Regions from separate parts of the Telluria sp. PB2R4 genome, predicted to be linked through region 3. Evidence: predicted binding sites of a transcription regulator. Region 3 holds the regulator's gene; each other region holds the start of a gene.
What was found. Region 3 encodes FNR, which switches genes on or off when oxygen is low (the NO sensors DNR and NnrR bind a similar motif). Its sites were predicted from a motif close to TTGATNNNNATCAA; they were not measured.

Region 1 (10,135 bases), on a different contig from region 3:
GCGTCGGCGGCCGAGCTGGCGCCCGGCTGGACGATCGGCGCACGGACCGGCGACACCGGCTCGGCCGAGCGCGCGCGCCAGTCGCGCAGCTGGCCGACCGCCCTCGTCACCACCCCGGAAAGCCTGTCGCTGATGCTCAGCCACGCCGCCGCCGCCGAGCAGTTCAGGCACCTGGACATGATCGTCATCGACGAATGGCACGAACTGATGGGCAGCAAGCGCGGCGTGCAGGTGCAACTGGCGCTGGCCCGGCTGCGCCGGTGGCGTCCGGAGCTGCTGGTCTGGGGCGTGTCCGCCACCATGGGCAACCTCGACCTGGCGCGCCAGGTGCTGCTGGGCGCGGCGCCTCCCGACAATCCTGGCGTGCTGGTGGAGGGCGACCTGCGCAAGAAGATCGCGGTCGACTGCCTGATCCCCGAGAACGTGGCGCGCTTCCCCTGGGGCGGGCACATGGGCCTGCAGATGCTGGGACCGGTGATCCGCGAAATCGAGCAGCACGAGGCGACGCTGGTGTTCACCAACACCCGCGCGCAGTCCGAGATCTGGTACCAGAACATCATCGACGAGCGCCCCGACTGGGCCGGCCTGGTCGCGCTGCACCATGGCTCGCTCGACCGCGAGGTGCGCGAGTGGGTCGAGATGGGACTGAAAAAAGGCCAGCTGAAGGCGGTCATCTGCACCGCCAGCCTGGACCTGGGCGTGGATTTCCTGCCGGTCGAGCGCGTGCTGCAGGTGGGCAGCGCCAAGGGCATCGCGCGCCTGCTGCAGCGCGCCGGCCGCAGTGGCCATGCGCCGGGCCGGGTGTCGCGCGTGACCCTGGTACCGACCAACAGCCTGGAGCTGCTGGAAGCGGCCGGCGCCAGGAAGGCGGTGGCGGCGCGCCGCATCGAAGGCCGCTACGTGCCGAACAAGCCCTTCGACGTGCTGGTGCAGCACCTGGTCACGGTGGCGCTGGGCGGCGGCTTCCGCTCCGCGGAGTTGTACGAGGAGGTCAAGCGCGCCTGGTCCTATCGCAACCTGGACGAGGAAGAGTGGCAGTGGGCGATCGACTTCGTGGCGCGCGGCGGCCAGAGCCTGCTGGCCTACCCGGAATACCGGCGCGTGCTGCCGGACGAAGAGGGCGTCTACCGGGTGCCGGATACGGCCATCGGGCGGCGCCACCGGATGGGCATCGGCACCATCGTGTCCGATTCCACCATCTCGGTGAAGTACATGAGCGGCGGGCGCATCGGCAGCGTCGAGGAATCCTTCATTTCGCGCATGAAGCCGGGCGACCACTTCCTGTTCGGCGGGCGCATTCTCGAGTTCGTGCGCGTGCACGAGATGACGGCATTCGTGAAGCGCGCCACCAGCAACCGCGGCGCGATTGCGCGCTGGAGCGGCGCCAAGATGCCGATGTCCTCGGAACTCGCCCACGCGGCGCTGGAAGAGCTGCGCCTGGCTGCGCAAGGCATCTATGACGGCCCGGAGATGGAGGCGATCCGCCCGCTGATCGAGATCCAGTGCCGCTGGTCGGCGCTGCCGACCAGCGAGACCCTGGTCATCGAGAGCATGAAGAGCCGCGAAGGCTGGCACCTGTTCGTCTATCCCTTCGCTGGGCGTTCGGTGCACATGGGGCTGGCTTCGCTGTTCGCCTACCGGCTCGGGCGCATGCAGCCCGCGACCTTTTCGATCGCGATCAACGATTACGGTTTCGAGCTGCTCACACCCGAACCGGTCGCGTGGGACCGCATCTTCGAAGCCGGAACGGGCGCCGAGGTGGACCTGTTCACGACCGACTGCCTGCTGGAGGACGTGCTGGGCAGCCTGAACGCGACCCAGTTGTCGCAGCAGCGTTTCCGCGAAGTGGCGCGCATCGCCGGGCTGGTGTTCCAGGGCTATCCGGGCCAGCCCAAGTCGAACCGCCAGCTGCAGGCTTCGTCGTCGCTGTTCTTCGAGGTGTTCCGCAAACACGATGCCGGCAACCTGCTGCTCACCCAGGCGCAGCGCGAGGTGCTGGAGCAGGAGCTGGAGCTCACGCGCCTGCGCGAGACCTTGATCGAGTTGCACGGGCGGCGCGTCGCCTTCCGCGAAGTCAAGCGCGCCACGCCCTTCGGCTTCGCCCTGATGGTCGAGCGCTTCCGCGAAAAGGTCAGCACCGAGAAGCTGTCCGACCGCGTGGCGCGCATGGTGCGCGAACTCGAAAAGGCAGCCGCGGCATGAGCGGCAGTGTGGCGGTCCGGGTGGCCGGCGAGTCGCTGCTGCTGCTGCCCGAGAAGGCGCTGTACTGGCCGCTCGAGAAGATGCTGGTCGTCGCCGACATCCACTTCGGCAAGGCCGCCGCCTTTCGTGCGCTCGGGGTGCCGGTGCCGCGCGGGACGACCACCGAGAACCTGCTCGGACTCGACGCCCTGGTCGACGCGCACGGGGCCCGCCACATCGTCTTCCTCGGCGACTTTCTGCATGCGCGCGCGGCCCACGCCAGCGCCACCCAGATGGCGATGCTGGCCTGGCGCGAGCGCCACCGCGACCTGGCGCTCACGCTGGTGCGCGGCAACCACGACCGCCATGCCGGCGACCCGGCCGCGGCGCTCGGCATCGACATGGTGGACGAGCCGCACGCGCTCGGGCCGTTCGCGTTCTGCCACCACCCCGACCTGGCCATGGGAGAGGGAGAAGCAGGCTATGCCCTGGCGGGCCACATCCATCCCGTCTACGTGCTGGCCACCCGTTTCGACGCGCTGCGCCTGCCGTGCTTCGTGGTCGGACAGGACCGCATGATCCTGCCCTCGTTCGGTTCCTTCACCGGCGGCCACGCGATCCGGCCGGAGCCGGGCGACAGCATCTATGTCACCTCTGGCGAGGCCGTGCACTGCGTACGATAACGTACCGACCCCCTGTCGTGCTGCAGAGTAAATTCTTCTCAGCTAAAGAGGTGATTCAGTATCGCCAACGAAAAGGGGGGAGAAACCATGTATTTCAGCAAGCTGATGCAGGCGGCATTCACGGCCGCGATCATGCTGGGACCAGTCCTGACGGGCAGCATCACCGCCCAGGCCCAGCAATACCAGAACAACCGCGCCTACGGGCCGGTGATCAACGGATTCAATGTGGAAGAGGTACGCCGCCTGACGCCGGGCGTGGAGCTGCATTTCGACCTGTACGGCAGCCCGGGCGGCACCGGAACCCTGCGCATCGACGGCGCCACCCGTAACGTGAACCTGACCGAAGTCGAGCCCGGCCAGTACAGCGGCACCTACACCATCGGCACCCACGACCGCATCCGTCCGGAAAGCGGCGTGACTGCCAACCTGCGCCTGGGCAACCAGGTCGCGACTAGCCTGCTGAGCGAATCCCTGTTGCAGCCGAACGCGCCGCGCGGCCAGCGCCGCGGCGAACTGGCGGCGGCGCCGGCGATCCAGCGCTTCGAGGTGCAGGGCAGCCCCGACCTGAGCCCGGGCAACGAGCTGCGCTTCACCGTCTTCGGCACCCCGGGCGGCCGGGTGGAAGTGGCCCTCACGGGGGCGCGCGGCGTGTTCTTCCTGCCGGAAGTGCGGCCGGGCGAATACGACGCCGTCTACAGGATCCGCAACGCGGACCGGATTGCCCCGGACAGCCGCGTGACCGCCACCATTCGCGCCAATGGCCGCTACACCACCTCGGTGCTGGGCCGGCCGCTGCTGGCTGGCGCGCGCGTGAGCGAGCCGCGCCAGGCGCGTTACTGCACCAACTGCGCGACCGTCGAGGCGGTCAATGTGATCGAAGTGTCGGGTAATGGCAACTACCTGGGCACGGCGGGCGGCGCCGTCATCGGCGGCCTGCTCGGCAGCCAGGTCGGCAGCGGCAGCGGCCGCACCGCCGCGACGGTGGCCGGGGCCGTGGCCGGCGGCGTGGCCGGACGCAACGTCCAGCGCAATATGAACCGCGAGCAGCGCTATGAAGTGCTGGTGCGCTATACCAATAGCGGCGCGACCCAGACGCTGCAGTACGAGAACGATCCGGGTTTCCGCCAGGGCGATCGGGTGCGGGTGAACAAGGGCGTGTTGTCGCGCGACCAGTAAGGCACGCGTTATCTACACGTAGCGTGGGCGGCTTTGCCGCCCACGCGTTCAAACCCTCTCAGCTCAGAGGCAAATCCTTTTGCTACTCATGCACTGCTTGAACGCGTGGGCGGGAGACCCGCCCACCCTACATATATCCAGATAGTCGAATCAGGCAGTTGCCAAGACCTGATCGTCACCCGGCTGTTCGCTCTCGGCCTTCTGCTTGGCCGCACCCTTGGTACGCGAGCGCGAGGGCGGCAGGCGGCGCAGGGTCTTGAGCGCTTCGGCATCCTTGATGCCGATGGTGCGCTGGTCGACGGTGATCAGGCCGATTTCATTAAAGGCCGACAGGGTGCGGCTGACCGTTTCCAGCGTCAGGCCGAGGTAGCTGCCGATCTCGTGGCGGGTCATGCGCAGGTTGAACAGCTTGCTCGAGTAACCCATGGCGGCGAAGCGGTCGGCCAGCGAAACCAGGAAGCGGGCCACCCTGGCTTCGGCGGAGAGGGCGCCGAGCATGCCGATCATGGTCTGCTCGCGCACCAGTTCGCGGCTCATGACGCCGTACATCATGTTCTCGAGCTCTGCGTGGACGCGGCCGAGGGCGGTGAGCTTCTTGAAGGGCAGCAGGATCAGGTCGCAGTCGGACAGGGCCACGGCCTCGGAGGCGTAGTGGCGGGTGTGGATGCCGTCCACGCCCAGCATGTCGCCCTTCATTGGGAAGCTCAGCACCTGCTCGTTGCCGAACTCGTCAATGAGTACGGTCTTGAGGAAGCCGGAGTTGACGATGTACAGGGTGTCGAAGGCCTGGCCGATGGTGTGGACACGCTGGCCGGTCTTGAACTGGACATGCTGGAACAGTAATTCTTCGGAAGTCACCGAGACGCTGGCCGGGATGCGGAGCAGGTCGCAGACTTCCTTGAGATTGGACCAGAGACGTCCCTGACGCTGGCGGCCAGCTTCCATGGGGGTATGCAGGGTCGGCTGAGTGACGTTGCGTTGTTCTGACGTTGGCTGGGACTGCATGCTCATCTCCAGGTAAAAAACTCAGGGTTTCAGGCGGCGACCACATTGGCGGAGCTCGAAACCGGCGCCGTGGGACGCATCGCGCCGCAGGCTGGCTCACGCTGGGACTTGGATCGCAAGCAAGTCGAAACGCTGAATTCAGTATGCCAACACGAGTTCGGTACGGATATCAGCGATGGCTGAATATGTAGGTAGGAAGGATGACGCCTTTGTAGGAATATTCTGACCCTCAAGCATCGATTAGAGAGAGAGAGGGCAGGCCGGCGGTGGTGGGAAGAGGCAGGGCGGGGACAGCGAAAGCGTCCCCCAGGAGGGGGCAAACAGCGGCACAAAATCACTAATAGTGTGTCTAAAACGCCTTAGTCCTAGGCTTTCATCGGCGACAACAAGCGGTGCGCCACGGCGTACTGGACCATTTCGGACAGCGAGGCCATGCCCATCTTTTGCATGATGCGGGTCTTGTGGGTACTGACGGTCTTGACCGACAGGTGCAGGCTGTTGGCGATCTCGGTGATCGATTTCCCGCCGACGAGGTGCGAAAATACCTCGAATTCGCGGTCGGATAGCTGTTTATGCAACAGTTGTTCGTTCGGCGCCATGATGTTCAGCGCCAGCTGCTCGGCCACTTCGGTACTGATATAAGGACGGCCCGACGCGACCTTGCGGATTGCGCCGACCAGCTGGGTGCCCGCGCTCTCTTTGGTGAGGTAACCCTGGGCGCCGGCGCGGATCGCCCGCACCGCGTACTGTTCTTCCTCGTGCATGGTCAGGATCAGGATCGACAGCTTGGGCGCTTCGCTGCGTACCTGGCGGATCAGGTCGACGCCGCTGCGGCCCGGCATCGACAGGTCGAGCAGCAGCAGGTCGAAACCGCCCTGGCGCACATGGGCCAGCACTTCGAAGCCATTGGTGGCTTCGCCGGCGATCTCGATATCCGGCGCACCATCGAGAATACGCTTGAGTCCTTCGCGCATGATCGTATGGTCGTCGGCTATTACGATGCGAATCATAGAGACATCCTTCAGGGTGAAAGCGACGGTGACCAGGGCAGGCTAGCACAGGATCGCACGGTCATTTGTCGTGCTTTCGTCATGCGGGCGCCGGTTCGCTGATCAGGCGGTGCACCAGCACCGGCTTGGTCGTGTGCGACAGCACCTTGTTGGTGACGCTGCCCAGCAGCAGCTGGCCCCAGCCGCTGCGGCCGTGCGATCCCATGAAGATCAGGTCGCAGCCTTCGTGCTCGGCGACGTCGACGATCTTCAGGGCCGCGTTGTCGGCAAACGCGGTCGTGCAGGCGTGCTTCAGGCCGGCGCCGGCGCAGGAGTGCATGATTTTCCCCATGTACTCTTCGCCCAGGCGGCGCATCTGCGCCATGTATTCTTCTTCGCTCGGGTAGGACGGCGGAATGATTTCCACGTAGACCGGATACTGATAGTCGGGCGCGACGAACAGCGCCAGCACCTCGGCGCCCATCTGTTGCGCAAACTTGACGCCGGCGCAGGCCGTATGCTGCGACACGGCCGAGCCGTCGGTGGTGATCAGGATTTTGCGGTACATGATGACTCCTCCAATGGCCACGCCATTCTGCGGTGTAGCAGGCGCGGCGGCGATTGCAAGAACGCAAACTGTTGAGCTCGATCAATCTTTGCCCGTTTATTTCGGGAAAACAACAACGTCGTGCCGAGCAAGGCCGTCGCGTTACGAAAAACAACACCTCTCTTGTGTAAACAGTCAGGAACCACGTCATTTGATTGTCGCGGAATTAAGTTTAACTGTCCATTTCGTTGCGTGTCCGTCGCCGAGATTTACCTACGGCAACCACGCTGCTACACTCCCATGCAGATTTGGACCATCCCCGATGGCCGCATTAAATACACTGACGCAACGCGTATTGCGAACTTATACACCATGGAGAAGCAGGGATTATGACTGACGCCGCTGACGATTTCGACGCATTATTCGAGGAAGTGGCTGCACAGCGCGCCAGCGCCCCCGCTGCCGCCCCGGCACCGGCGGCCGCGCCCGCGCCGGCCGCTGCCGCGGACGAGGACGACCTCGAGTCCCTGTTCGACCAGGTCGCCGCGTCGAGCGCGCCGGCAGTGGCCGAATCGGCCGCCGTGGCCGCTCCGGTCGCGGCCTCGGCTCCGGCTGTTTCGGGTGGCGCCGAGGGCGAGCACGGCATGTTCGAACGCCTCGGCGGCATCGTGCGCCTGCTGCACGATTCGCTGCGCGAGCTCGGCTACGACAAGGCGCTGACCGAGGCTTCCTCGGCCATCGTCGACGCCCAGGACCGCCTGGAATACGTCGCCACGCTGACCGAACAGGCCGCCAACAAGGTGCTGAACACCCTGGACGACGGCATGCCGGCCCAGGACCTGCTGTCGAAGCAGGCCAAGGACATGGAAAACCGCTGGGCCGATCTGTTCTCGGGCAAGCTGAGCCTGGACGAGTTCAAGGCCCTCGCCGGCGACTCGCGCCAGTTCGCGGCAAGCGTGAACGAAGCGACCGAAGCCGAAAAGGCGCGCCTGCTCGAGATCATGATGGCGCAGGACTTCCAGGACATTACCGGCCAGCTGATCAAGAAGGTGGTCAAGATCACCCAGACGGTGGAGTCGGAACTGGCGCAGCTGCTGCGCGACCACGCGCCGGCCGACCTGAAGGAAAAGCTGGCGAAGAAGGAAGTTCCGCCGCCGCCTGCGCCGCTGATGTCGGGCCCGTCGGTGCCGGATTCGGCGCTGAACCAGGACAACGTTGACGATCTTCTGGCCGATCTGGGGTTCTAATGGACGATATGCTCAAGGACTTCGTCGTCGAGGCGATGGACCTTGCGGTAAATGTTGAAGAACATTTACTGCGCCTCGAACGCGATCCGGACAACAAGGAAACGCTCAATGCCGTGTTCCGCTCCTTCCACACGATCAAGGGCGGCGCCGGCTTCATGGGCCTGCCCGCGCTGGTCGCGGCCTGCCACCTGACCGAGAACCTGTTCGACGCCCTGCGCACCGGACAGGCGCCGGTGACCCCGCTGGCGATCGAAGCGGCGCTCGAAGCCTCGGGCTTCGTGGCCGACCAGCTCAATGACCTGAACAACGGTACCCCGCCGGAAGGCCTGGCGCAGATGCCGGCAGCCCTCGAGCGTATCCTGACGGACGCGATCGAAGGCAAGGGCGCTGCCGCTGCCGCGCCGGCGCCTGCCGCCGCCCCCGCACCCGTCGCAGCCGCCCCGGTTGTCTCCGCAGCCCCGGCTGCCGTGCCGGCTGCCGCGGATAACGATGGTCTGGACTGGGTCGGCATGTACAACGCCGTGGTGCCGGCCGGCGCTGCGATCGCGGCTGCTGTGCCTGTCTCTGCGCCTGCCGCTGCAAGCGCCGCACCCGCGGCCGCCGAATCCGTGCCGGCCGGGAAGCCATCTGGCTGGGACGGCGTCGACCGCCGCCAGCACGACAAGGTGGCCGATGCGCGCGCCGCCGCCGCTCCGGCCAAGGACGAGAGCATCCGTATCGATGCGGTCAAGCTGGACGCGCTGCTGGAAGTGGCGGGCGAATCGGTGCAGGCCGCCAACCAGGCTGCCGTGCTGCTCGAGCGCCTGCAGCAGTTCAAGTTCGAAGGTCCGGCCGCAGCCCTGATGGCAACGCTGACTGAGACCCTGGAGCGCGCCTCGCGCTACTCGGCCGAACTGCAGCGCGCCACGCTGGCGACCCGCATGCAGCCGGTGGGCCGCCTGTTCCAGAAATTCCCGCGCCTGGTGCGCGAACTGGCCAAGGACCTCGGCAAGGACGTCGAGCTGACCATCGAAGGCGCCGAGACCGAAGTCGACCGCGTCGTGGTGGACAGCCTGTACGACCCGCTGGTGCACATGCTGCGCAATGCGCTCGACCACGGTGTCGAGTCGCCGGAAGAGCGTGTCGCCGCCGGCAAGCCGGCCAAGGCGTTCATTTTGCTGAAAGCCTGGCAGGAAGCGAACAGCGTCATGATCGTGCTGCAGGACGACGGCAAGGGCATGGATCCGGTCCGGCTGCGTCGCAAGGCGATCGACAAGGGCCTGATCGGCGAGAACGGCGCGCCGAACGACGACGACGCCTACCAGCTGGTGTTCCTGCCGGGCTTCTCGACCAAGGAAGTGGCTTCCTCGGTCTCGGGCCGCGGCGTGGGCATGGACGTGGTCAAGACCGCGGTCGAGAAGAACCGCGGCGCGATCCGCATCGACTCCTCGTTAGGGCACGGCACCAAGTTCGCCATCCGGCTGCCGATCGAACTGTCGATCGTCCCGACCATGCTGGTGTCGACCTCCAGCGCCTCGCTGGCGCTGCCGATGGCCGTCGTCGAGCGCGTGGTCGAGCTGCCGGAAGAGTTCCAGTGCGTGGGCGGCGCCCCGGTGCTGAAAGACCAGGGCCGCCCGCTGCCGGTGCGCTCGCTGGCGCTGGCGCTGGGCTACGAAGCCTGCTCGGAACGCGTCGGCATCGTCATCAACGCGCCCCAGCCCTATATCCTGGCGGTGGAAGCGGTGGACGGCACGGCCGATCTGGTGATCAAGCCGATGACCGCGCTGTCGGTCGAGGGCATCACCGGTACCGCGCGTTCGGCCGAGGGTGAACTGGTGCTGGTGGTGGGGCTGTCCTTCCTGATGGATGGGTGCCGCAGCAACGTGCGTTTGGCCGCATAAGTAGTTACCGCAGTGCGCAAAGCGGGGATTGTTTCCGCTCTGTGACAAAAGCGCATACAAAAGCCTGAGCAAGCCTGCTCAGGCTTTTTTTATTTGCATCTGAGCTTGTCTATACAAATATTATTTGCACATTTTCCGATTGATTAGCAGAAAAATGCGTTGCCCCGGCTTGGTGCGGCAGTGCACAATTATGGCATAATCAAAAACCGTCCCTGCGCAGTCAGCCATTCCTGGGGGGCGCCTTCACCGGATAGACCATGCAAAAAACGCTCTACGACAAACTGTGGGATTCCCATGTCGTGCGTGCCGACGCCGATGGCACCACAGTCCTCTACATCGACCGCCACCTGGTGCACGAAGTCACCAGCCCGCAAGCCTTCGAGGCGCTGCGCGAAGCCGGCCGCGGACTATGGCGCACCTCCGCCAA
Region 2 (10,135 bases), on a different contig from region 3:
GCCCGTTCGATCACGGTTTGCCAGCCGGCGCGGTGGAAGAACGTGGCCTCGGGGCAGGATGCGACGAACGCATCCCAGCGCGCGTAATCGGCCGGTTTCAGCAACTGCAGGGCGGGACGGTTGGCGGCGATGCTGGCGGCCGCGCGTTTGGTTTGTACCGCTTCGATGATCGAACTCATTATTTACCTAAAAAAATCCTGTCCATGCGGTCCCACTTGAAGTCGCGCGTCAGCTGGGCGATGCGCCCTTCCATGCGGCCGAGGTTCACGTAGTGGCGGAACCGGCTCTTGGCGCTGGCGCCCGGCGGGCGTGGCTGGCCAGGGTCGATTTCCCATGGGTGGAAGTAAAAGATGGCGCTTTGCTGGTCGACCCGGTTGACCCGTTCCATCATCCAGCGCGACAGCGCGTACGGCAGAAGGCGGAAGTAGCCGCCGCCGCCGGCCGGCAGCTTGCGCTGGCCCACTTGCACGGTGGTGATCGGGACTTCCAGCAGGCCGCCCGGGCCGTCCGGGTAGAAGGCGAAGCGCGGCGCCTCCGGCATGCCGTAGTGGTCATGCTGGATCGGATAGATGCTTGAGCTGTAGCGGTAGCCGGCTTCCTGCAGCACGTCGAGCGCCCACAGGTTGGCGGTGCCGATCGAAAAGCTCGGGGCGCGGTAGCCAAGCACGGCCTGGCCGCCGATGTCTTCCAGGATCGCCTTGCTGCGCTGGATGTCGTCGGCGAATTCGGCGCGGCTCTGGTCGGACGCGCGCAAGTGGCCATAGCCATGGCTGGCCACTTCGTGGCCGCCGGCGACAATGCTGCGCACCAGCGCCGGATAGCGTTCCGCCACCCAGCCCAGCACGAAGAAGGTCGCCTTGACGTTGCCGCTGGCAAGAATCGCGAGGATGCGCCCGACATTGCGTTCGACGCGGCATTCCAGGCTATCCCAGGTGTCGCGCGCGATCACCGGGGCGAACGCCGACACCTGGAAGTAATCTTCCACGTCGATCGTCATCGCATTACGGATCTCGGTCGCGGCAACGGCGGTTGGGTGCAGGCGGTCGTTCATTCCTGCCTCTGATTGGTCGATTGCTGGGAGGCAGGCAGCGAACTGACGATCTTTTTCAGGATTGACAGGACCGACGACATGGATTTCTCCATTTTCATCATGCGCTCGTCCATGAAGCCCGAGTTGTCCATATTGGGCGCGCCTGCGGCGGCGCCCTGGATGCTGGCGCCCATGGCTGGCGCGGCGCCCGGCGGCAGCTGGTATTCTTCGGCGATGTCGCTGATCACTGCCTCGACGTCCTTTTCCTTGAGCGCGTGCAGCTCTTCCAGATAGCCCATCAGCAGCAGGCGGTCGCACAGGGCATTCACCTTGCGCGGGATGCCGCCCGAATAATCGAAGATCGCGGCATAGGCGTTGTCGCTGAAGGTCGGGTCATCGTGCCAGCCGACCGTGTGCAGCCGGTGCTCGATGTAGGCGCGGGTTTCTTCCGCATCCATCGGGCCGAGATGGTAGCTGGCGGTCACGCGCTGGCGCAGTTGCTGCATGCCAGCGCTGTGCAAGGTGGTTCGGAATTCTGGCTGTCCCAGCAGGAAGGTCTGCAGCAGCGATTTGTCGTCGGTCTGGAAGTTCGACAGCATGCGCAGCTCCTCGACCGCGCGCGAGGTCAGGTTCTGGGCTTCGTCGACCACCAGCAGCGCACGCTTGCCTTGCTCGTCGCTGGCGCGCAGGAAATGCTCGAGGCGCGCCAGCATCGCCGTCTTGCTGGCGTTTTCGTAATCCAGGCCGAACGCTGCCACCACGGTGCGCAGGGTGTCATCGGCGTCGAGATGGGTGTTGACGATGTGGGCCGCGACAATCTTGTCGGACGGAATCTTGTTGAACAGGTTGCGCACCAGCGTGGTCTTGCCGGCCCCGACTTCACCGGTGATCACGATGAAGCCCTCGCCGTGCGACAGACCGTACTCGAGGTAGGACATAGCGCGCTTGTGGCCCTTGCTGCCGTAGTAGAAGTGCGGGTCTGGCCTCAGCCGGAATGGCTTGTCGCTGAGACCGTAATAGGATTCATACATTGCAGTACTCGCTTCTCAGAACAGCATGTTGACGGACGCGGACACAGCATTCTCGACATAGCCGGGACCGTTCGGGCCGTTTGGGCCGGTCTGGCGGCGCAGTTCGGCGATTCCGGTAAACCGGCGGTCGAAGCGGTGCTGCAGCGACACGCTGGCCGACTTGTGGGTGGCTTCAATGCCTGTGGCGTCCGACCTGACGCGCGTCACCTGCGCGATCGTGTTGAGTTCATTGCTCGGATTCAACCGCAAGTTCCACAGGACGTTGGCCCCGACCTGCCGGTTCGAATCATTGAGCGAACTCGAATTGGGACCCAGCAGCTCGCTATCGGTGTCGACGTTCGACAACGCGATGCGGCGCACCGCGAAGGCCGACAACAGCAGGTTGCTGCGGGTACCGCGCAGACCGGCCGAGGCCTGCAGTTCGCGCTGCAGGAAATACCGGTTGCTGAAATAATTGATATTGTTAGCCAAGGTAGGCGGAAGGCCGCTCGCGCGAATATAGTTCTCGACCGCGCGCTGGCGTGCGACCGGGTCGAAAATCGTCGCCGCAAACAATCCATCTAGCATTTCCGCCGTGCTCACCGCCGAGGGCAGCACGAACTCGTTGCGCGTGCTGGTGACAGCGTCGTTGTAGCGCAGGTCAAACACCATGCGGCGCGTGCGGTGCGAGGCATTCAGGTAATAGCTGGAACCGTAGTAGCGCTTGCCCACGGCCGCGTCGACCCGGGTGCGCGCGCTTGGCGCCCACTGGAAGCCGGCCGACCATGAGCGCCCGCCCGTCGAGCCGCCCAGCGCCGCGTAATCGTAGTCGTCATAACCAACGCGCGAGGTCAGCTTGAAGGCCCGGCTCAGCGCATAACTGAGTCCGACCGAGGCGTTCTTCGAGGTGACGTCCGGCGCGAAATCGTAGGAGACCTGCTGCTGCACGGCCTGGATGTCCCAGCCCACCGAGGTAAACCGCGAGCCGCTGGCGAGGCTGAAGGCGATGGTGCTGCCCTCACTGGAGCCGACCGCGCGCGTACCGGTATCCACGACGTCGTGGGTGTAGCCCAAATCCACCGTCGCGGTATTGCCAAAACTGTGACGCAGCGACGGCGTGGCGCGGTAGCTGCGCACTTCGGAGCGGTTGCCCCCCAACGCGGTGTCGCTCGGCAGGGGGTCGAACGCCGAAATCGGCTGCTGCGTGATGTTGGCGGCCGCGTCGAAGTAGAACAGGTTCTCGACCAGTTTCGCTCTCAGGTTGGCGCCAAGCTCGGACTGGCCGCGGTCGATCCGCTCGCCGCGCTGGTCGAACTCGCTGACGTTGGTGAAATAACGGTATTGGTAAGTGGCGTCGAAACTGAAACGGCGTCCCTGGTTGCTCAGCCTGAAACCAGGCGCGATCTCGCTGCGCCAGCCGCCCTCTTCCTGGCCGCGCGGGCGCAGGTCGAGGTTGTCGGAGTAGATTTCACGGACATTGAGCAGGGGAGAAAATTTCCAGTTCGCCTGCGCGGACGGCGTCAACAACAACACCAGCGGCGCCAACGCACATGCTGCGCGCCGGTGCTTAGCCATAGTGATAGTCATAGGTTTCCGTACCTGGAAACGCGCGCGTCTTGTTGTAGATGAGGTTGACGTTTGGCATGCCTTGCAGCTGGGCCACTGCCACCGTGACGGCTTGCTGGGTTGTTACTTCGGCCTCAACCACGACCACGATCTGGCCCATGTGCGATGCCAGCACGTGCGCTTCGCTGGTCAGCAGCAGCGGCGGCGAATCGAAGATCACGATCCGGTCGGGATAACGGTTGGCGATCTCGGAGACCAGGCTGCTCATAGCCTGGCTGGCCAGCAGTTCGGTGGCGCGCGGGTTGCTGGTGCCCGCTGGCAGAATCGACAAGGTATTCACGTTGGTGCGCAACAGCACGTCGGCTACGTCGAGATTATCGTCGAGCAGGACGTCCATCAGGCCACGCTCGGCGGGCAGCCCGAGGGTGTTCAGCACGGACGGACGCGCGACGTCGGCATCGATCAGCAGCACGGTGTGATCCAGTTCCATCGCGATGCTCATCGCCAGGTTGATCGCGCAGAAGGTCTTGCCTTCACCCGGCAGCGAACTGGTGACCATGATCAGGTTGCCCGGCATTTCGCCAGCGACCGGCTCGCCAAAGGCGCGCCTGAGCAGCGGGCGCTTGATGATGCGGAAGTCTTCGAGCAGGGTGGTGCGTCCGCCACCGGGGGTGATCAGGCCCATGGTCTGCATGCGCTGCAGGTCGAGTTCGACTTCGCGGCCGTTACGCTGAGGCTGCGCCGATACGGCTGCCGCGGTCTCGACCGGCGGCAGCGCGGCGCTGACTGGTACTGGCGCTGGCGCCGGTGCATCCAGGGTGATGGACGCGGCAACCGGCATGAAGGCGGCGTCCTCGTCCTGCTTGGTGCTAATCCGCTTTGCGGCTTTTTCAATAATGCTCACGCAAGTTCTCCAGTGAACGCGATTACAGCGATGGTTGGATGACGAGGACCGCTATCACGGCGCCATAGGCGCCGAACAGGGCCACGACGGCCGCGCCGAACGCGTAGGTTCGCTTGGTGCGCTTGATTTTCTGCTCGTCGGTCCAGTTCATACTGATGCTGCCAAGGATAGGCAGGGCCGTGACTTCGCGCAGCTTGGCCTGGCTCATGAAGGTCGGACGGATCTGGCTCATCAGGAGAGCGACGCCGAGACCGGCCAGCAGCGCGCCCAGAAACACCAGCGTGAACAGGCGCGGACGATTCGGTCCAGCCGGCGTCGATGGTACCGTCGGCGGATCGATCACCCGGAACACCAAGGTATCGGTTGCCGAGCTGAGCTCGCCCGACAACTTGGCGGCCTCGCGCCGGCCCACCAGTTTCTCGTAGTTTTCCTTGTTAATTTCGTAGTCGCGATTAAGCTGCGCCAGGTGCGCCTCGACGTCCGGCGCCAGCGCGCTCTGGGAACGCAGGCGTGCGGCACGTGCGCTGTATTCGCCGACCCGCGCCCGGAGGGCCGCGACGCGCGCTTCTTCGACCGACAGCGCGACGTTCAACTGCTGCAGCATCGGGCTGTAATTGGCGCCAGGATCATTGCTGCGCTTGATCTTCTTGGCCGCTTCGCGCTTGCGCTCCTCGAGTTGCTCAATCAGGCGCTTGGTCGCGGCGATATCGGGATGCTCGTCGGTATATTTCATCTGCAAGCCGTCCAGATTCTTGCTCAGCTCCGCAAGCCTGCCATCGATCTCGGGATTGGCGATATCGGTTTCCTGCAGGCCGACCGGCACCGGCGTATCGCCGGCAATCTGGCGCTTGATGGCATCGCGGGCGTGTTCGGCCTCGGTCAGCTCAAGCCTTGCCGCGCTGAGCTGGTCGATGATCGCGCCCATTGCGGTGTTGTAATCGCCGCCGCCCTGTCGCGGCAACATGCCGATGTTCTTGATCTTGAATTCCTTCAGCGTATTCTCGGCCGTCGTCAGCTTTTCTTCATAGGACTTGATCTGGTCTTCGATGAACTGCACCGCCTTGTCCGAATCCTGCTTCTTGCCGCCGAAGCTGCCTTCGACGAACAGGGTCAGCAGCGATGCGACGACGTCCTTGCCGACCTTCGGATTGGGGTTACTATAGGCGATCGTGTAAATGTCGTCACGCTCGGTGCCGGTGATGCTGATGTCTTTGATCAGCTTGTCGACCATTTCCTCGTGTTCCTTCGGCGTCTTCGACTTGATGTCGAGATCGACCATGCGGATGACTTTCTCGACGTTCGGACGGCTGATGAGGGTGCGGCGCATGAAGCCGACCTGCTGCTCGACATTGGGCACCGTGGTCATTCCGGCCAGCAGCGGGGCGAGGATGCTCTGGGTGTCGACGTAAACCCGTGCTGAAGCCTGGTAGTCGTCGGGCATGCGGTATGCGGAAATCCACCCGACAATCGCTATTACCACGGACGTCAGAAGCGCATGCCAACGGTATTTCCAGATCGCTTTCAGGAAGCTGGTGATCAGGATGATTAATTCTGTCATCTATGTATCGCCTTTAGTGACCGCGCGGACAAGGCTGTCAGGCGCATCTTGTTAGCACTGTTTTGGTTTAGATTGTTTACCAATGCGAAATTGCCGTAATGCATTGACTAATGTCATATCATACATGACATATTATTGCATATTGCTACGTAATCTCAGTTTTCTCTTAACTCGGTTGCAAGATAGTGACAACTGCGGGGATGACGACGAACCACCAAATCGCGAAGTTTCCCGCGGAAAACAGTTTCCCACAGAAATGGAAAAAAAGATGTGATATTACAATCGTGCGCTTCAATTTAACAACAGATGCGGGTCCGGCTTCTGCCTGCACGCTTTATCGAATGTCACTTCTTGCTTTTCTTGGAGCAACTAGCTAGTCTCGGCGGCATGTCGCCATTCGATTTCTTCTTCATCAAGTTCACTGTTTTGGCCGCCCTTTTGCTTGCCCAGCCAGCCGTGGCCACGGCCGCCGACCTGCCGCGCACCATCGCTGCCATCAAGCCGTCGATCGTCGGCGTCGGCACCTACCAGCGGACCCGCACCCCGGCCATCCGCTTCGCCTCGACCGGCTTCGCGGTCGGCGACGGCCTGTCGATCATCACCAACGCGCATAGTATTCCCGCCCTGCTCGACACGGAAAAGATGGAAGTGCTTGGCGTGGTGGTAAAGGATGGTAAGGAGATCGCGTTTCGCCCGGCCCGGCTAGCGGGCATGGATCGCGAGCATGACCTGGCCCACCTGCGCCTGACCGGCGCGCCGCTGGCGCCGCTGACGCTGGGCGATGCGGCCAAGGTCGTAGAGGGCATGGATTTCGCGTTTACCGGCTTCCCGCTGGCCATGGCGCTGGGCATGCACCACGCGACCCACCGGGCAACGCTGGCGTCCATTACGCCGGTGGCGATGCCGGCCTTGAACTCAAGTAACCTCAATCCGCGCGTGTTAAGCCAGCTGCAAAAGACGCCGTTTGCCATTTTCCAGCTCGACGCCACCGCCTATCCGGGTAATAGCGGCAGCCCGCTGTACGACCCGGAAACCGGCGTGGTCTATGGCATTCTAAACATGGTCATGGTCAAGGGACTCAAGGAAACGGCCATTACCACGCCCAGCGGCATCACGTATGCGATTCCAGCCAGTTATATTCAGGAACTGCTGAAGGAGCAAAAAAACTAGCGGATAAAATTTGCAATTGTGCAGCTTTTCGACAAAAAGATGCATGCTAAAATAGAAACTCTTGAAAGTATAGTTACTTATCAGAATCATTATGGATGCGATGCCGCTAGCGGCCGACGCTTCCTCATCACGTTCTAAAAGGATATCCAAGTGAAGACTCTCCAACACAACCTGATCAAACTGCTGGCGTGTTCCGCGCTGGCAATGTGTGCGCTTGGCCTGAGCGGTTGCGCCTCGCGCGGCGTCAGCGCGCCGGTCGCCGAGCAGATTCCTGAACGCGATTACCGCATTGGCCCCGGCGACAACCTTTCGATCATGGTGTGGCGCAATCCGGAGGTATCGACCAGCGTCCAGGTGCGCCCGGACGGCAAGATCACCTCCCCGCTAGTGGAAGACTTGCCTGCCGCTGGCAAAACCTCGACCGAACTGGCGCGCGACATCGAAGCCGCGCTGGCGCAATTTATCCAGCAGCCGACGGTGACCGTGATGGTGAGCAGCTTCAGCGGCAACTACGACGAGCAGATCCGTATCATCGGCCAGGCCACGCGCCCGCAGACCCTGCCGTTCCGCCGCAAGATGTCGCTGATGGATGTGATGATCGCTGTCGGCGGTATCACTGACTTCGCTTCCGGCAACCGCGCGACCATCGTCCGCACAATCGACGGCAAGCAGCAGAAAATCGATGTCCGCCTGGACGACCTGATCAAGGGCGGCGACATCTCGGCCAACATCTACATGTATCCGGGCGACGTGCTGATCGTTCCTGAGAGTTTCTTCTAAAACTGTCGATTATACTTACACGCTCGGGGAAGCGCACCCGAGCCAGCGCCGGGATTCCGGCGGAAGGCCTTGTTTTCTCACGGATTTTTCCTTAATCATGCGCGACGGAACGAAAATTGCTAAGCTTACATTCGGTCGGCGCACCGTTGAGCTGACCATCATTGAGGATATGACGTGACTACCGAACAACAACAAGATGCGTCTCCCGTCGTCGCGGACGAGGATGCACAGGAAAAGATCACTGCGCGGCGCAAGTTCCTGCGCGCCGGCAGCACTGGCGTCGTCCTGACCCTGGCCAGCGGCTCGGGCATGGCGACGGTATGCACCGTCCCGTCGATGACAATGTCTGGCCCGACCATGGCCAGCCGCGGCGTGACGATCGAAAAATGCGCCGGCGGCAATTCGCCCGGCTTCTGGAAAAACCCGACCCGTACGTGGCCGCTTGGCACCTCACGCGACACCCCGTTTGGCGACATATTCCCCAGCGACGAGCCGTATGCGAGCACCAAGTTGGGGGTAATGATCAAGCAGCAAGATCCCGGCAATTATTTTGATACGCACAATCTGGGGTGTCACTTTACTGCCACATACCTCAATATCAACGCAAAACTAGTCAAGTTCATGACGGTGGACCAGCTCAGGGCGATCTGGAACGAACTGAGGACCTTTGGGGTCTACGCGCCGGTCGACGACCCGGATGTCGAGCCCTGGTCGAAAGAGCGCGTGGCGAAATATCTTGAGAGTACCTACCACGATTGACGGACGCTGAACTGGCGGCGCAGTGGCGCCTGGTCCGCGGACAGCAAATGCGCCATTACCGCTGGGACGACGAGTTTGTCTTGTTTAACAACCTGTCGGGCGATACCCACCTGCTGGGTGTGCAAGCCATGCAGTTGCTGCAGGCGCTTGCGGCGGGCGCGCGCAGCGACTCCGAGCTCGGCGCCGCGCTGACTGAATCCCTCCCCGGCAATACCACCCTGTCCGAGCTCCTCGCTGACCTCGAACGCCTGATGCTGGTCGAGCGCTGCCCGTGCTGACCCTCGCATCGCTCAACCCGCGGGAACTGCGCCGGCGCTTGTCCGGCCCCGGCTTGGATATCCGCACCGGCCCTTTCGTGGTGCGCCTGCATACCCGCATTGCCGCGGTGGTCGACAACCTGGCTCTCCTGTATCCCGATTACCCGCTCGACGACAGCGGCTTTGCCGACTTCCACATCAGCGTGGCGCGCGCGCGCGGGCTGCGCCGCTGGATCCGCCCGCAAGTCGAATTCCTGGTCGATGGCGAATCGATGTTCAGCCCGTTGCCGCTGGCGCAGGCCTTCCCGATTTTCGAATGGGGACTGAACTGGTGCGTGTCAAGCCAGGCCCACGACCACCTGGTGCTGCACGCGGCCGTGGTCGAACGCGGCGGCATGGCGGCGATCCTGCCGGCCCCGCCCGGGTCAGGCAAGAGCACCCTGTGCGCCGCCCTGGTCAACAATGGCTGGCGGCTGCTGTCGGATGAACTGGCGCTGGTGCGCCTGTCGGACGGCATGCTGGTCCCGGTGCCGCGGCCGGTCAGCCTAAAGAATGCGTCGATCGACATCGTCCGCACTTACATACCGGCCGCCGTTCTGAGCCAGCCGGTGCACGCCACCAGCAAGGGCAGCGTCGCCCACCTGCGGGCGCCGTCAGGCAGTGTCGCGCGCGCCGCCGAGCTGGCGCGTCCGGCCTGGGTCATTTTCCCCAGGTTCGAGGCCGGCGCCGACGTCGACCTGGAAGCGGTGTATGGCGCCGATACCTTTATGCGGCTGGCCGAGAATGCGTTCAACTACCCGGTGCTCGGCGCCGCCGGTTTCGATGCGCTGGCCGGCCTGGTCAACGGCTGTTCCGCCTACAGCTTCAGCTATAGCCGGCTGGACGACGCCCTGGCCACCTTCGACAACCTCGCCGCGGGCGCATGATGACCGACCTTCCTTTGCTGCTGCAAGCCTGGCGCGATCCTGAGCGGGCCTGCGGCTTTGGCCTGGCCGACTGGGACAAGCTGCTGCGCCAGGCCGGACGGGTCAAGCTGCTCCCCGCGCTAGCCGGGCTGTTCGAAGCGCGCGGACTGCTCGATCGGCTGCCGCCACAAGTGCG
Region 3 (10,135 bases):
CCCAGTAGATGCCGCCGTACAGGTGGTGCAGGAAGAGCGGGTCGCGGTAGGTCGCGGCGATATGCCCCAGCGCCGTGTAGAAGGCGCGGCCGCCCTCGTAGGGCTGGTACCAGCTGATGGGGTGGAAGGCGCCCATGCCCTTGCCCTGTTTGGTTTCGGGGCGATAGGTCGACTCGTCGACGCTCAGCAGGTAAGTCAGCTTGCCGGAAGTGGCCGGGCCGAACTCGTACCATTCGTCGGTGAACAGGGTGCGCGGCGCGAAGCGTTCCATGCCGGGAAAGTTGCGCTCGCGGACCTGCAGCACGGCGGTCTGCACCGCCGGGTGGGTGCGGAACATGTGGCCCACCATCTTCGTGTACCACGGCCAGTCGTACTCCGTATCGGAGGCGCTGTGCACGCCCACGAAGCCGCCGCCCTTGCGGATGTAGCGCTCGAAGGCGGCCTGCTGCTTGTCGTCCAGCACGTCGCCGGTGGTCAGCAGGAAGACCACGGCCTGGTATTTCGCGAGTTCGGCATCGTTCATCACGCGATTGGGATCGGCGGTCCAGAACACGTCGAAGTCGTGCAGTTTGCCGAGTTCCTGCACGGCGCTCACGCCCGCATGCACGGCGTCGTGGTGCCAGCCTGCGGTCTTGGTGAACACCAGCACCTTGAATTGTTCGGCGTGAGCGATCGGGGCAGTCAACAGGGAGGCGGCCAGCAGGCTGGACGAGATGAAAGAAAATTTCATTTTATTGTTTGCGTTGAAATATTATTTCGGCACCGGCCGGCGGCCGCTCGTCGCAATCGAACTCATCCAGATGAGCGGCGGCCCAGTCTAACATCGGGCCAATCACGTGTCTGTACATACTGAACGTGCATTGTTGGTTAGACCTTTTCCATGTTAGATTCCTCCGCGGAAAACACGGCGCCCGGCGCCGCCACCCTGTACATATAACGAGGAAACGAGACCACGATGCCATCCTTCCGCCAGCGCAGCCTGCGCGCCACCATCGGCGCCCTGTTCATCCCCGCCGCCATTGTCGTGGCGACCCTGCCGGCTGCGGCGCAGGCGGCACCTGTGGCGCAAGCCGCCGCCGCCAAGCCGAACAAGGCCTTCGATACCTGGGCCGAGAAGTTCGCCGAGGACTGGGTCCGCGCGAATCCGCAGGGCGCGACGTCGACCCAGTACTTCAGCGGCGCGGAACAGGCGAAACTGGACCGCGAGCTGACCCCGCTGACGAAGGCCCACCGCCAGAAGGTGCAGGCCCTGGCCCGCAGCGGCCTGGCGCGCCTGGACAAGTGGATGGCCGGCCCGCTCGACCAGGGCCAGCGTACCTCGGCCGCCGTCATGCGCTGGACGCTGCAGAACGCGGTCGCCAACGAGCCGTTCGAGGACCATTCCTTCATCTTCTCGCAGTTCAGTGGTGTGCAGGTCGGCCTGGTCAATTTCATGACCACCACCCACCCGCTGCGCAATCCGGCGGATGTCGACAGCTACCTGGCGCGCCTGGAGCAGGTCGGCACCCGCATGGACGAAGCGCTGGCGCGCGCCCGCGATGCCGCATCGCGCTCCCTGATTCCGCCGCGCTTCATCCTCGAGCGCGCCCAATTCCAGGTCGACAGCTTCCTCAAGCCGGCGCCGAGCGAGAACGTGCTGGTCACCTCGCTGGCCCAGCGCACCGAGAAGATGGCAGGCCTCACGCCGGACGCGCGCAAGGCCGCGCTGGCGCGCGCCGCCCGCATCGTCGAGGAGCGCATCAAGCCGGCCTACCAGCGGGTGCAGGCCTTCATGGCCGACATCCACCCGCGCACCGGCGACGTGGCCGGCATCTCGCGCCTGCCGAACGGCAGCGCGGCCTATGCGCGCGCGGTCGAGAACTTCACCAGCACCAAGCTCACCCCGAACGAGATCCACGAGATCGGCCTGCGCGAAGTCGCGCGCATCGAAGGCGAGATGGACCGGCTCCTAGCATCGCTGGGCCTTGCCGAGGGCGGTATCGAAGCCCGCATGAAGCAGCTCGATGCGCGCTTCCAGCCGAAAGGCGAGGGCGACCCGCGCCCGGCGATCATCGCCAGCTACGTCGAGATGGTGAAGGACGCCGAGCGCAGGAGCGCGCCGCTGTTCAACCTGAAGCCGCGCGCCCCGGTCGAAGTGCGCCGCGAGCCGCCGCTGACCGAACCCTCGGCCGCCGCGCACTATTCGCTGCCGGCGCCGGACGGCACCCGCCCGGGGATCTTCTGGGTGCCGCTGCGCGGCCCGAGCTTCGACATGATCCGCATGCGCAGCCTCGCTTACCACGAGGCGGTGCCGGGCCACCACTTCCAGCTGGCGATCCAGCAGGAGCTGACCGGCATTCCGAAATACCGCAGCCAGCGCATCTTCAGCGGCGGCAGCGCCCACTCCGAAGGCTGGGCGCTGTACACCGAGCGCCTGGCGGTGGAGCAGGGCTGGTACGAGGGCGACGTGCCCGGCCTGCTGGGGGCACTCGGTTCGGAACTGTTCCGTGCCCGCCGCCTGGTGGTCGATACCGGCCTGCATTCGAAAGGCTGGACCCGCCAGCAGGCGATCGACTACGGCATCGGCGCGCAGGAAGTCGAGCGCTACGTCGCCTGGCCGGGCCAGGCCAACGCCTACATGATCGGCATGCTGCGGATGATCGAGCTGCGCGAGAAGGCCAGGAAGGAATTGGGGGACAAGTTCTCGCTCGCCGGCTTCCACGACCTGGTGCTGGGCGCGGGCTCGGTGCCGCTCGACGTGCTGGGCGAGCTGGTGGATGGCTGGATCGCGAAGCTGAAGCAGGCCTGAGCCTCAGGACGGCGGCATCGATTTGCATCGCGATGCCGCCGCGCCGGTTGCCCGGGGGCGCATTTGCTCCTACACTGCTCGCGCGCAGCTGTATTTCATGACCTTCTTCCACAGGAGCACAGCATGGAAACACAAGAAATCTACCGCGGGCGGCTCATCGACCACATTCAATTGGTGGTGCGCGACCTGCCTGCCTCCCGCAGGTTCTACGGCGCCGTGTTCGAGGCGCTGGGCATTCCGCTCGGCGGCGCCGGCGACGATTACTTCTGGGCCGACGAACTGTTCGTCTCCAGCCGCGCCAGCCAAGCCGCGCAAGGCGTGCTGACGGGACGCCACCACCTGGCCTTCCAGGCACGCGACCGCAAGATGGTCAATGCCTTCTACTTTGCGGCGCTGGCCGCCGGCGGCAGGGACAACGGCCGGCCGGGCGAGCGCGCCTACCACCCGGGCTATTACGGCGCCTTCGTGCTCGACCCGGACGGGAATAATATCGAAGCGGTCTACCACGGCGAGGCGAAGCAGAGCGCGCCGTACGTGCGCATCAGCTTCTGACGGCCGCTGCAGTCGCCGGCGCAGGGCGCGGCGAAAAAGCCGCTATACTGCGCCGACCATGCGCATCCAGCTTTTCTCCGACCTCCATCTCGAACGTTACGCGGGCTTCATTCCGCAGATCCGCGCCGATACCGACGTGATCATCCTGGCGGGCGACATCGGTTCCTACCAGTCCGGCTCGCGCCTGACGGATACCGATTTCGGCCTCGGGCGTTTTTCGCCGAGGTCCTCTCCGCTGCGGCCCGGCGCTTCGCAAGCGCGGGTGCTCTACATCCCCGGCAACCACGAATTCGACGGCCTCGAATTCGAGGAGGCCTACGCGCGCCTGCGCGCCACCTGCGCACGCCTCGGCATCGAATGGCTGGACCGCGAGACCTTGATGATCGGAGCGGTGCGCTTCATCGGCACTACCCTGTGGAGCGATTTCGACGCGCTGGCGCTGCAGGAGCAGGACCTGACCAAGCAGCTGCAGCGCCGCGACAAGGCCTTCCGCGCGGCCAACTACTACCTGTCGAAGAACACGACCCTGAAGAACGGCGAAAAGGTGCTGGCCGAGGGCATCCGCGCGATGTCGCTGGACTGCCAGGCGTGGCTGCGCGGCGCGCTGGCGGCGCCTTTCGAGGGCCGCACGGTGGTGGTGACCCACTTCGCCCCCAGCCTGCTCAGCGCCGACCCGCGCTATGGCCTGACCCCCGGCACGGCGGGCTTCTGCAATGCGCTCGACGCGCTGTTTCCCCAGGCCGACCTGTGGATCCACGGCCACCTGCACTGCGCGAACGACTACATCACCAGCGGCGTCGAAGCGGGCCGGCCCTGGTCCTGCCGCGTGGTGGCCAATCCGCTCGGTTACCTGAGCAAGGGCGAGCAGGAGGCCTTCCGTCCGGAGCTGGTGATCGAGATCTGAGCACGCACGGTGGGCGCCGGCGCCGGAAAATACGTCCGCCCGCAGCAGTCCCGACGCCAGGACGGCGGCACGGAGCGCGACGAGCCGTCCTGGCGACGCCCCAGGTTCAGCCCATCGGGCTGCAAACGTCGGTGCCGGCAGCCAGCGCCTTGAGCTTGACCGGGTCGAGCAGGGTGACTTCGCGCTTGTCGACCTGCAGCCAGCCCTGTTTCTTGAAGCGCGACAGCAGGCGGCTGATGCTTTCGATGGTGAGTCCGAGGTAGTTGCCGATGTCCTCGCGCGACATGCGCAGCTGGAAGCTGTTCGGCGAGTAGCCGCGCGCCGCGTAGCGCGCCGACAGGTTCACCAGGAAGACGGCGAAACGCTGCTCCGCCCGCATATTGCCGAGCAGAAGCATTACGTTCTGTTCGCGCGTGATTTCCTGGCTCATGATGCGGTGGAAGTGGCGCAGCAGGGCCGGGACCTGGCCGAACAGCTCTTCCAGGCGCGAGAACGGAATCTCGCAGACTTCGCTGTCCTCGAGCGCCACGGCGTCGCAGTGGTGGGTGCCGCTGATCGCGTCCATGCCCAGCAGTTCGCCGGCCATCTGGAAACCGGTGATCTGGGCTTCGCCGGCGGCGTTCACCTGGTAGGTCTTGAAATGGCCGAAGCGCACCGCGTACAGGTTGCGGAAGGGTTCGCCCATCGCATACAGGCGCTCGTCGCGTGCGAGGCGGCGGCGCCGTCCGATGATTTGGTCGAGGCGGTTGATGTCGGCGTCTTCCAGCCCCATCGGCAGGCACAGCTGGTGCATGCTGCAGGCGCCGCAGCTGGTCTTGAGGGCCTGGATGCTGACCGGCGCTGTGCCAGGGAGCGACATGGGTTGGTTCATGGCGTGAGAAGAAAATGCGGACGCAGCCATTATAGACACAGGCCGGGTCCGCGGCGTTCATTTCCCAGAGATAAGTAGGGTGGGCGGGGTAATTGCGGGCAATGCCCGGAATTACGTACGCCCACGCGTTCAATATTCCCGTGAATAGACGCTACATCCATTCCAGGACGATCTGAACGCGTGGGCGGCATCGCCGTCCACCCAACACAGGGCGGTTACAGGTGATGCCGGTGTTCCGCCTTCTTCCGGTAGTACTCCTGCCGGCCCTTGGCCTGCACGGTCGCGGCGATCTGCGCCGCCTCCAGCGCCGCCGCCTTCACGGTCGCGAACGCGTCACCATCCGCCTTCAGGGCCTCGACGGCCTGCAGCGACTGCGCCGTGCCGGCCAGCGCCAGGCCGAAGGTGGCCGACACCGCCAGCTCGGCTGCCAGGGTGTCGAGGCCTGGCGCCACCACGCCCTGGCCGGCGTTGGCCGCCATGGCTGCCTCGGCGGGGGCCTGGGGCGCCGCCAGCGCACGCGCCACGTCCCTGTCGCCCGCCACCTTTGCCAGGAAGTCCAGCGCGGCCTGGCTGCCCGACTGGTTGGCCAGGTCGCCCAGGCGCAGCAGCGCGGTGTTCTTGGCATTGAACACCGCACGGCCGGCAAGCGGCTTCTCGACGAAGTCGATCAGCGGCTGGACCGCGATCGCGCTGCCGATGTAGCCGAGGGTGGCCACGACCTGCACCAGGAACTCCTCGTGCTTCCCGGGCTCGTTCACCAGCCAGTCGAGCAGCAGGCGGGCGTCCTTCTCCGTGTACTGCGAGGCCAGCTCGTCGGGCACGCCTTCGACCCAGTGCTGGGAGACGAAGTCGCGCACGTCGGCAGGCAGCGGGATGCCGCCCACGCCGCAGGAGCAGCCGCCGGCGGGCATCACCTCGCCGGTGATGGCGAGCGGGCCGGCCAGGAAGGCCGCCGACTCCCCGGCGTTGACCACGTCGTGGTCGGTGCCGACCGACGGGTACATGACCGCGCGCAGGTCGTCGGTTCGATGGCCGAGGCCGCAGTTGTGGCCGTACTCGTGCACCCAGATCAAGCCTTCCTGGTTGGCGGTGAAGCGCACCGCCGCCACGTTGACGATGGTGCTGCCGACCGGGGCGCAGCCGATGATGCTGTCGCCGGGGCCGCCGCACCAGCGGATCGCCTGCACGACCTTGACCCCGCTGCCCGCGTTCAGCAGCGCCGTCAGGTCGGCCGCCGTCTGGATCGTGCCGGGGACGTTGCTTGGGAGCAGCCGTACCGCGCCGTTGCGCACGAAGCGGACCGGGGTGGCGACATCCGGCCCGGTGTCGTCGTTCTGCAGGATCGTGCCCATGTCGGCCAGGATCCGGTCGGCCTCGGCCTCGCTCAGGGCCACGCTGCTGTGGCGGTGCACCGCGACCGACACCGTGCGCAGGCCGGGTGGCGCCACGGGCGGGTTGACGATCAGGTAGTCGACGTAGAGCGAGATGTCCGCGCTCCACTCGATGTTGACCCAGATGTCGACGCCGTTCCAGCGCGAGGCGACGTTGTGCAGGGTGTAGCGGGCTGCGCCGATGAACTTGCCGGCGTTCGGTCCGCCCGGCACGCCTTCGCCCACCGCCACGAACACCTGCGAGCCGGGCTGGATGACATCCCAGTTGAGCCGCAGGATCCATTGGCCGCGGCGCGCTCCCCAGTCGTGGCGGTAAGTGAAGCCGGTTCCTTGCAGGGCGGGCTGCAGCCCGTCCTTGCCGACGGTGGCTTCGGCAATGGCCCAGGGGCCCTTGGTGTCCGAGGAATCCGCGCGCTCCGCCGGGTCCTGGCGGGCCAGGGTCAGCGCGGCGTTCCGGTCAAGACGATCGTTTGGTGACATGGTGTTCTCCTCGGATGCTCAGGGATTGATGATCAGGTAGTCGGCGTAGAGCGAGATATCCGAGCTCCACTCGATGTTGACCCAGATGTCGACGCCGTTCCAGCGTGAGGCGACGTTGTGCAGGGTGTAGCGGGCCGAGCCGATGAACTTGCCGGCATTCGGTCCGCCCGGGACGCCTTCGCCGATCGCCACCAGGACCCGCGACGGGGGCTGGATCACGTTCCAGTTGAGGCGCAGCACCCACTGCCCGCGGCGCGCACCCCAGTCGTGGCGGTAGGTGAAACCGGTTCCGCTCAGCTCGGGTTGCGGTTCGGCGCTGGCGGCGGCGGGCCCGAACAACTGCCGGACCGCGCCGAGGTCGGCGTCCTGCCGGATCTCGGCGAAGCTGGTCGGCATGGCCGAGGAAGCGATGAAGCCGTCCGCTTCCCTGGCGCCCGCGGCAATCCGCGTGGCTGCCTGGTTGACCTGATTGTTTGACATGACATTTCCTTTCACATCGACGATCGGTGATTGGCCCAGCCTGCCGCGCCGCAAGGGGGGAGGAGGGTCGCCGGATAGCGAGCTGCATGCATGCTGGAACTCCGGAATTCCGTCGATGCCGTGCTCGAATCGTCAGCCAATATAGTCGAGTGATCGGGCCGGACTGGGGACGATCTGATGGGTCATTAATTTGGATCAGTGGCTTCCTGTTTTCTGACGGAGAGAAAGATTTCGGAAGTGAAAACAGGCTTCCCCTTGCCCTCCCTCAGCCGGCCTTGATTTCCATCGAAATGCCACCCGGCCAAGCGTGCGCCCCCATCCTGCATGCTAGATTCTGGACACACCCCCGGAGGTCGACCCGGGAACACGAGGAGCCCCGATGTTCGGTTTGTCCGCCTTGGATCTGGCGCGCGTGCAGTTTGCGTTCACGATGTCTTTCCACATCCTGTTTCCGGCAATAACGATCGGCATGGCCAGCTATCTGGCCGTGCTCGAGCTGTGCTGGCTGAAAACCGGGCGCCAGGTCTACGTCGACCTCTATCACTACTGGCTCAAGATCTTCGCCGTCAGCTTCGGCATGGGGGTGGTGTCGGGCATCGTGATGGCCTACCAGATCGGCACCAACTGGAGCTACCTGTCCGAATTCGCCGGCAGCATCCTGGGGCCGATCCTGTCCTACGAGGTGCTGACCGCCTTCTTCCTCGAAGCCGGCTTCCTCGGCGTGATGCTGTTCGGCTGGACCCGGGTCGGCCCGGGCCTGCACTTCGCTTCCACCTGCGCGGTGGCGGTCGGCACCCTGATCTCGTCCACCTGGATCCTGGCCGCCAACAGCTGGATGCAGACCCCGCAGGGCTACGCCATCGAGGGCGGGCGCATGGTCCCGAGCGACTGGCTGGCCATCATATTCAATCCCTCCTTCCCCTACCGGCTGCTGCACATGGTGATCGCCGCTTATCTGACCACCGCCCTGATCGTCGGCGCCTCCGGGGCCTGGCAGCTCTTGAAGGGGCGCGACAATCCGGCGGTGCGCAAGATGCTGTCGATGGCGATGTGGATGATCCTGATCGTCGCGCCGATCCAGGCGGTGGTGGGCGACTTCCATGGGCTGAACACGCTGAAGCACCAGCCGGCCAAGCTGGCGGCCATGGAAGGTCACTGGGAGAACGAGGGCGGCAAGGCGGTCCCGCTGCTGCTGTTCGGGGTGCCGGACATGGAGGAGGAAAAGACGAAGTACGCGGTCGGCATCCCGCACCTGGGCAGCCTGATCCTGACCCATAGCTGGGACGGGCAGATCCCGGGGCTCAAGGACTTCCCGCCCGAAGACCGGCCGAACGCCCTGATCGTGTTCTGGAGCTTCCGGCTGATGGTCGGCCTGGGCCTCCTGATGATCGCGCTGGGCGCCTGGAGCCTGTGGCTGCGGCGCAAGCGAAAACAGGAGGGAGGAGCGGAGGCGCGCCTGTGGCACAGCCGTCCCTTCCTGCGCTTCGCCCTGTGGATGGGCCCGGCCGGCCTGGTGGCCATCCTGGCCGGCTGGACCACCACCGAGGTCGGGCGCCAGCCCTGGGTGGTGTACGGGGTGCTGCGCACGGCCGACGCGGTGTCGCCGCACGGCGCCGCCACCCTGGGCCTGAGCCTGGTCCTGTTCGTGGTGGCCTACATGTTCGTGTTCGGCACCGGGACGGTGTACTTGTTGCGCATGATACGCAAGGGACCGCAGCACTTCGAGCTGAACCGCCCCGCCCAGGGCGGACCGGGCGAGGACCGCACGCCGATGCGGCCGCTGTCGGCGGCGGATGTCGGCAACGACGACGACGGGCAGGGGAGCTAGCGATGGGCATCGACATCACCGTCGTCTGGGCGCTCATCATTTTCTTCGCCGTCTTCATGTACGTGCTGCTGGACGGCTTCGACCTCGGCATCGGCCTGCTGTTCCCGTTCACGCCGAAAAAGCGCGACCGCGACACCATGATGAACACGGTGGCGCCGGTCTGGGACGGCAACGAAACCTGGCTGGTGCTGGGCGGCGAGGGGCTGCTGGCGGCCTTCCCGGTGGCCTACTCGATCATCCTGTCGGGGCTCTACCTGCCCCTGATCTTCATGCTGCTCGGCCTGGTGTTCCGCGGCGTTGCCTTCGAATTCCGCTTCAAGGCCAAGGAGCACGAGGCCCACCTGTGGGACAAGGCCTTCATCGGCGGCTCGGTCGCGGCCTCGTTCTTCCAGGGCGTCTCGCTGGGCGCCTTCCTGGACGGCATTGCCGTGTCGGGGCGCAGTTATGCCGGCGGGCCGCTCGACTGGCTCGCCCCGTTCCCGCTGCTGGCCGGCGTCGGCGTGATGATCGCCTACACCCTGCTGGGCGCCACCTGGCTGGTGATGAAGACCGAGGGCGAGCTGCAGGCGCGCATGGTGCAGGTGGCGCGTCCCCTGGCCCTGATGCTGCTCGCGGCCATCGTCATCGTCAGCATCTGGACCCCGTGGCGCGACCCGGCCGTGGCGCAGCGCTGGTTCAGCTTCCCGAACATCGTGTTCCTGGCGCCGGTGCCGGTGCTGGTGGCGGTGTTCATCGTGCTGCTGCTGCGCTCTCTTAACAGTAAAAACGGAAATGCGCCGCACCGGGTGCCCTTCGTCGCGGCCCTGGCCCTGATCTTCCTCGGCTACAGCGGCATGACGAT

Region 1: AC56LU_RS09150 (universal stress protein) is a predicted target of FNR. The motif match lies at 6,674-6,687, and genes of this name have one in related genera.
Region 2: AC56LU_RS07870 (XrtA system polysaccharide chain length determinant) is a predicted target of FNR. The motif match lies at 6,172-6,185, and genes of this name have one in related genera.

What each region holds. Positions count from the first base shown of each region.
Region 1 is NZ_JCASIC010000004.1:158,043-168,177, forward strand. It holds gene AC56LU_RS09125 (ligase-associated DNA damage response DEXH box helicase) at 1-2,202, shown strand, start outside; gene pdeM (ligase-associated DNA damage response endonuclease PdeM) at 2,199-2,864, shown strand; gene AC56LU_RS09135 (outer membrane lipoprotein) at 2,952-4,040, shown strand; gene AC56LU_RS09140 (Crp/Fnr family transcriptional regulator) at 4,191-4,985, opposite strand; gene AC56LU_RS09145 (response regulator) at 5,411-6,055, opposite strand; gene AC56LU_RS09150 (universal stress protein) at 6,135-6,602, opposite strand; gene AC56LU_RS09155 (protein phosphatase CheZ) at 6,971-7,828, shown strand; gene AC56LU_RS09160 (chemotaxis protein CheA) at 7,828-9,708, shown strand; gene leuC (3-isopropylmalate dehydratase large subunit) at 9,966-10,135, shown strand, end outside.
Region 2 is NZ_JCASIC010000003.1:383,994-394,128, forward strand. It holds gene AC56LU_RS07845 (FemAB family XrtA/PEP-CTERM system-associated protein) at 1-179, opposite strand, end outside; gene AC56LU_RS07850 (XrtA system polysaccharide deacetylase) at 179-1,051, opposite strand; gene AC56LU_RS07855 (XrtA/PEP-CTERM system-associated ATPase) at 1,048-2,061, opposite strand; gene AC56LU_RS07860 (TIGR03016 family PEP-CTERM system-associated outer membrane protein) at 2,077-3,627, opposite strand; gene AC56LU_RS07865 (XrtA-associated tyrosine autokinase) at 3,608-4,510, opposite strand; gene AC56LU_RS07870 (XrtA system polysaccharide chain length determinant) at 4,533-6,068, opposite strand; gene AC56LU_RS07875 (S1 family peptidase) at 6,375-7,238, shown strand; gene AC56LU_RS07880 (XrtA/PEP-CTERM system exopolysaccharide export protein) at 7,443-8,018, shown strand; gene AC56LU_RS07885 (hypothetical protein) at 8,193-8,777, shown strand; gene AC56LU_RS07890 (HPr-rel-A system PqqD family peptide chaperone) at 8,774-9,055, shown strand; gene AC56LU_RS07895 (HprK-related kinase A) at 9,049-9,960, shown strand; gene AC56LU_RS07900 (nucleotidyltransferase domain-containing protein) at 9,957-10,135, shown strand, end outside.
Region 3 is NZ_JCASIC010000011.1:190,600-200,734, forward strand. It holds gene AC56LU_RS18270 (ThuA domain-containing protein) at 1-730, opposite strand, end outside; gene AC56LU_RS18275 (DUF885 domain-containing protein) at 956-2,788, shown strand; gene AC56LU_RS18280 (VOC family protein) at 2,912-3,340, shown strand; gene AC56LU_RS18285 (metallophosphoesterase) at 3,399-4,244, shown strand; gene fnr (fumarate/nitrate reduction transcriptional regulator Fnr) at 4,351-5,103, opposite strand; gene AC56LU_RS18295 (hypothetical protein) at 5,331-6,986, opposite strand; gene AC56LU_RS18300 (hypothetical protein) at 7,005-7,466, opposite strand; gene AC56LU_RS18305 (cytochrome ubiquinol oxidase subunit I) at 7,846-9,294, shown strand; gene cydB (cytochrome d ubiquinol oxidase subunit II) at 9,297-10,135, shown strand, end outside.